Regions from separate parts of the Paenibacillus donghaensis genome, predicted to be linked through region 1. Evidence: riboswitches for the same ligand, from Rfam matches in the RefSeq annotation. Region 1 holds a riboswitch; the other holds the start of a gene.
What was found. Region 1 has a riboswitch for thiamine pyrophosphate ahead of thiC (phosphomethylpyrimidine synthase ThiC). Riboswitches for the same ligand answer to the same signal wherever they lie in the genome.

Region 2: another riboswitch for thiamine pyrophosphate. It lies ahead of B9T62_RS10140 (ABC transporter ATP-binding protein); the one in region 1 lies ahead of thiC (phosphomethylpyrimidine synthase ThiC).

Annotation. Positions count from the first base shown of each region.
Region 1 is NZ_CP021780.1:321,081-324,195, reverse strand. It holds gene thiC (phosphomethylpyrimidine synthase ThiC) at 1-1,696, opposite strand, end outside; TPP riboswitch at 1,802-1,908, opposite strand; gene B9T62_RS01185 (beta-L-arabinofuranosidase domain-containing protein) at 1,964-3,115, opposite strand, start outside.
Region 2 is NZ_CP021780.1:2,351,989-2,355,103, forward strand. It holds gene B9T62_RS10135 (ABC transporter permease) at 1-506, opposite strand, end outside; gene B9T62_RS10140 (ABC transporter ATP-binding protein) at 487-1,305, opposite strand; TPP riboswitch at 1,392-1,495, opposite strand; gene B9T62_RS10145 (amino acid ABC transporter substrate-binding protein) at 1,763-2,608, shown strand; gene B9T62_RS10150 (amino acid ABC transporter permease) at 2,662-3,115, shown strand, end outside.

The sequences.
Region 1 (3,115 bases):
CCTCAACCTCCTGCTGCCGCGCCGTATCCCGAATCCCATGCGAAATGCGCATGCTGCAGAACTTGGGTCCGCACATGGAACAGAAGTGCGCCGTCTTGGCTCCTTCCGCCGGGAGCGTCTCATCGTGATATTCCAATGCCCGCTCCGGATCGAGCGCCAGATGGAATTGATCCCGCCAGCGAAACTCGAAACGGGCCTTGGACAACGCGTTATCGCGATCCTGTGCGCCTTGATGCCCTTTGGACAGGTCGGCAGCGTGGGCGGCTATTTTGTAGGTAATGACACCTTCGCGCACATCCTCCCGATTCGGCAAACCCAGATGCTCCTTCGGCGTAACATAACACAGCATCGCCGTTCCGAAGGAAGCGATCATGGCTGCCCCGATGGCTGAGGTGATGTGATCATAACCAGGTGCAATATCAGTAGTCAGAGGACCCAATGTATAAAAAGGGGCGCCATGGCACAGTTCCAGCTGCTTATCCATGTTCTCCTTGATCAGATGCATCGGTACATGCCCCGGGCCTTCCACCATCACCTGCACATCATGCTTCCAAGCCAGCGCCGTCAGCTCCCCCAGAGTCTCCAGCTCAGCAAACTGCGCCTCGTCATTGGCATCGGCAATCGAACCCGGCCGCAGGCCATCACCCAGGGAGAAAGCCACATCATATCTTTTCATAATCTCGCAGATATCCTCGAAATGGGTATACAGAAAGTTCTCCTGATGATGTGCAAGGCACCATGCCGCCATAATCGAACCCCCCCGGGACACAATTCCTGTCATTCGTTCCGCCGTTAACGGGATATAGCGAAGCAGCACTCCGGCATGAATGGTAAAATAGTCCACCCCTTGCTCTGCCTGTTCAATAAGCGTGTCACGGTAAATCTCCCACGTCAGGTTCTCCGCTTTTCCGTTTACTTTCTCAAGCGCCTGATAAATCGGCACCGTACCAATAGGCACGGGGGAATTGCGGATAATCCATTCCCGGGTGGTATGAATATGATTGCCGGTGGAAAGATCCATAATATTATCCGCGCCCCACCGAGTTGCCCATCTCATCTTCTCAACCTCCTCCTCAATCGAGGAGGAGACGGCCGAATTGCCGATATTAGCGTTAATCTTCACCAGGAAATTGCGCCCGATAATCATCGGCTCGCTTTCGGGATGATTAATATTCGCCGGAATAATCGCACGTCCGCTGGCTACCTCAGCCCTGACGAATTCCGGTGTTACGTTCTCGCGAATCGCAATATATTCCATCTCTGCTGTAATGATGCCTTGACGTGCGTAATGCAGCTGGCTGACATTACGTCCTTCCCTTGCTTTTAACGGTTGGCGTCCAGTACATGGAAATACTTCTACCGGTGACTTGCTGGCAGCGATACCGCCGTTATCCTCCGGTCTGATCACTCTTCCCTCATAGGCTTCTGCATCGCCGCGATCCATAATCCAGCACAAGCGGTGTGGCGATAAGCCTTGACGGATATCGCTATAAGCCTCGCTATCAGTATAAGCACCGCTTGTATCGTAGACTCGAAGCGGCGCATTGTCTTCTTCTCCGGCCATTCCTGTGGTTCTGCTCAGACTGATTTCACGCATCGGAACCCGAATATCCGGCCGCGAGCCCTCCACATAGACCTTCTGGCTTCCCGGAAAAGCAGACAGATTCACATTACCCTCATTTGTTGTACTTGGCATTCTATTTCCTCCTAATGGAATGGTTATAAATAAGAATGCGCAGCAAAAAGCCGCTCCACAATGGAGCGGCTTGATTAAAGAACAGCAAATAATAGCTATGCTCAAAAAAGTCCGACTCCACTTTCCTACGCTGGTATAATCCAGATCAGGTTCAAGGGTCCGGAAATGCACTTTTCCCGTCTCAGCCTATTCAGGCTCCCCTAGTGGGTATCTTATTTATTTAGTTATAAGCTACATGCATTGGGTTCTTTTGTCAAACAAATATAATCAGCGGGCAAGTTTGAAGTACACATGATAACGTTCATCTTGAATTAGATACAGGGGAACAAACTCGACAACATCCAGAATAAACGTCAAAGGGTTGTCCTTTTGTTGAATGACTTGTTCCAGAAGTTCTTGTTCACTGTAGCTCCAGGAGAGATAATCCTGTTCCCCGCTTATTGCCGCCAGGACATACGGTCCATAAGCGAGACTTTTAAGGGTGTGGTCATCGGAGACGCCAACCAATCTCAAAGAGCAGGGCAGCATCAGCTCGATTTCATCCTTTTTCCATACTTTACGCAGCTTTAAATATCCGTGTTCATACTCCAGATCGCGGCAAGGCTCTCCGTTAATCTTTACTTGAACGGGCCCTGATACCCAATCGGGAATTCTGAACATAAGGGTCGTCTCGGGACCGCCCTCGATATAAAAGTGGACCGTCTCCAAGCCGTCCCGGTCCCGGTTCTGCACCAGGCTGAGTCCCTGCTCGCTCCAATCCAGTCGAGAGGGAATATACAAGTTCACATACAGTCTGTCTTCATCATGAAAATAGATGGCTTCCTGGTATTTAAAATGATTTTCCAGACCGGTTCCATGACAGCAGGTATTTTCATGCGTATCGAATTTCTTGATAGATCCGGGCGCCAGTGGCATAAAGTAGGTGCTGCCACCCTCCGCTTTTCGGCTATTCTCTGAGGCAAGAATATGGTTATAAAGCGCCTTCTCATAATAGTCCATATACGTTTTGCGCGGATTAAACTGAAAAAGCTCCTTGGTCAACTTCAACATATTATAGCTCGCACAGGTTTCCGCCGTTTTATCGGTGAGAAAGCCGGCAATGGCGTCCGGCTCTCTGAACATTTCCGTCTCTCCGGTGCCTCCGATGGAATAACTATGACTTTGTGTCACCATCGTCCAGAAGTTCTCTGCGATATTGAAATAAGCCTTGTCCCCCGCAACCTCAAACAGCTTCAAGGCTCCAATCACCTGTGGAATGTGCTGGTTGGCATGCATATTTCCCAGAGTGTCTATATTCTCCTTCATCGGAAGGAACAGCTTCTCATTGTCAAAATATTTCGCTGTCATCAAATAATGTTCATTGCCGGTGATCGCATATAACTTAGCCAATACCTCATTCATACCCCCAAATTCCCCGGC
Region 2 (3,115 bases), 2.0 Mb from region 1:
ACCTGCCAGCGGCTCGCGCCCATCGTCAGCAGCAGGTCACTGTAGCCTTTGCCGCTTGAGCGGAGGCCGTCGTAGGTGCTGACCACCACCGGGAAGAACGCGGTCAGGAAGACCACCGCCACCTTGCTCCACAGCGTATAGCCGAACCACATAATGAAGATCGGCGACAAGGCAATCAATGGAATCGTCTGGCTGATGATTAGAAAAGGATAGAGGGCTTTCTCCAGCGGCCGGAACATAAACATTCCCGTGCCCAGCAGGGTACCGCATAGGATTGACAGCAGGAACCCGGTAAGCACCTCCTGCAAGGTGGCGAGCAGATGCACGCCAATCAGCAGCTTCCGGTGTTCCAGCAGGGCCGCTCCAATGGAGGAAGGGGCAGGCAGGATGAACTCCGGGACAGCGCCCAGCCGGACCACTAGCTCCCAAACCGCCAGCACCACCGTGGCCAGCAGTGTGAACGGCCCGTATTTCTGCAGCAGCCCTTTATATGATTTTGCTCTCATACAACCTCCGCTCCAGCTGCGCACGCAATTCAATGAATCGTGGCTCATAGTTCATCGTGTGTGTTCTCGGTCTTGGCAGCTCCACAGTCAGCTCTTCCAGGTCCTTCTCTGGACCAGCAGCCATCAGATAAATCCGGTCGCTGAGCAGCAGCGCCTCCTCCAGGTCGTGGGTGATGAATAGAACCGTCTTGTTCAGGCTCCCCCACAGGTCCAGCAGCCAGCGGTGCAGCTCTCTTTTGGTCAAGGCGTCCAACGCACCGAAGGGTTCATCCAGCAGCATGAGTTCACTGCCGGTTACAAGGGTGCGGATGAAGGCCACGCGCTGGCGCATGCCGCCGGACAGCTCGCGCGGGTAGGCGGCTTCATAGCCGGCTAGTCCGAATTGGCGCAGCATTTCGCTTACCCGGGCGGCGTCTTCCTGTTTGTTGTTCCGGCGGCTTAAGGTGAGTGGCAGCAGGCAATTGTCCAGCGCCGTGCGCCAGGGCAGCAGCAGATCCTGCTGCGGCATATAGGCGACCTTGCCCAGCCGCTGCGGCCCCGGCGTTCCGCCATCCAGAGCGAGTCTGATCTCGCCGCTGCCTGGCTCCAGCAGTCCGGCAATCATGCGGAACAAAGTGCTTTTGCCGCAGCCGCTCGCACCGACCACGGAGATGAATTCTCCGCGCCGCACCTTCATGGAGAGATTGGAGAATACCGGAGTGCGGACAGGTCCGGGAAAGCTGTAGGCCAGATGCTGAATTGATAATAACTCCGTAATACGCAGCCCCTCCTTAGTAGCTTGAATTTCATTCCTTTCCATAAAAACAAGAAAGACCCATCTAGTTCCCGGAGGAATAAATGGGCCAAATCATCCACGCTGCATCTGCCATTGCCATGCAAATCTATGAACATTCTGCTCCACTTCCCTCCGCTGGTATAATCCAGATCAGGTTCCAAGGGTCCGGAGCATCAAGCTCCATCTCAGTCAGGCGACTCCCCTAGTGAATAAACAGGACACTATGAAATTACAATCGGTTATTAATATAGCACAACCTGGAAAGCTGTGGCAATGAATATCAATGAGGGCGGCGCAGACCGTTCACGAATATAGCAGGATAGGGGAAAGAGAACTCCCTGCACATGTGCAGCAGCAGCGTATGTGCAGGGAGTTTTTTTGCGATGACAGCGCGACTGGGGTGAGGAGAAATTATTGCATTTTCCGGGCAAGCTATAGCTCAGTCATTAAGAAAGGGGAATTTGGAATGAAAATACCTGTAATGCGTAAGTTGAGTCTGCTCTTCCTGCTGGCTTTGGCCGTGTCGGGCTGCGGGAATAATACAGCCGATAATTCGGCGGCTGAACCTACGGCAGCACCCAAACCAGGTTCTGCTGCAACCGCGGCACCTCCAGCTGCAGCAGACGACAGTCTGCAAGCCGTCAAATCCAGGGGCAAGCTGCGGATCGGCACCGAGGGCACCTACGCGCCATTCACCTATCACGATACGGACGGTAAGCTGACCGGCTTTGACGTTGAGATTGCCACAGAAGTAGCGAAACGCCTGGGGGTGGAGCCGGAATATTTTGAAACCCAATGGGACGGATTATTTGCCGGGATGGATGCTAAGCGTTTTGATGTGATTTTTAATGAAGTATCGGTTACGGATGAGCGCAAGGTTAAATATGACTTCTCCGAGCCCTATATCGTTTCCAAGGCAGTGCTGATTGTCGGTGAGAATAATGAGGAGATTACGAGCTTCGCTGATCTTAAGGGGAAGAAGTCCGGGCAATCTTTAACCAGCAACTTATCCAAAATAGCAAGTGAAAATGGTGCGGAAATCGTGGCAGTGGATGGTTTCAACCAGGCTATTGACCTGCTGATTTCGGGACGGATCGATGCAACGGTGAATGACGGTTTGTCTTACCTGGATTTGAAGAAGCAGAAGCCGGATGTGAAGATCAAGGTGGTGGATGAAATAGAAGGAGGTTCACAAAGTGCGGCAGCCTTCCTGAAGGGACAAGATGAGCTGGTTCAGGCTGTCAGTGCTGCGATTTCCGATATGAAAAATGACGGCACCTACCTTACTATTTCCGAGAAATATTTCGGAGCCGATGTTTCCAAATAATTTAGGGCCAGGTTTCCGCTGCGGACTAGAGGCCTGCGAAGGATGTCATAACGATGGATGAGCGCAAACTGCAGATTGTAATAGACTCGCTGCTGCCACTGCTGAAAGCCGGGGTGGCTTTTACCCTTCCCCTGACGCTGGTATCTTTTGTGCTGGGCCTGCTGCTGGCGGTATGGACGGCGCTTGTGCGGCTGGCCCCTTGGACGTTTCCCAAGCTGATTGCCCGCTTCTATGTGTGGATCATCCGTGGAACGCCGCTTTTGGTGCAGCTGTTTATTATTTTTTACGGCTTGCCGACATTGGGCATTGTGCTTGATCCATTTCTTGCCGCAACCATTGGATTTACACTTAGTGTGGGCGCTTATTCATCGGAAATTGTGCGTGCCGCCATTCTGTCGATCCCCAAAGGCCAGTGGGAGGCCGCTTTCTCAGTCGGCATGACCCGGTCGCAGGCGCTGCGCCGGATTATTCTGCCGCAGGCCGCACGTGTCTCGGTACCCCCGCTGT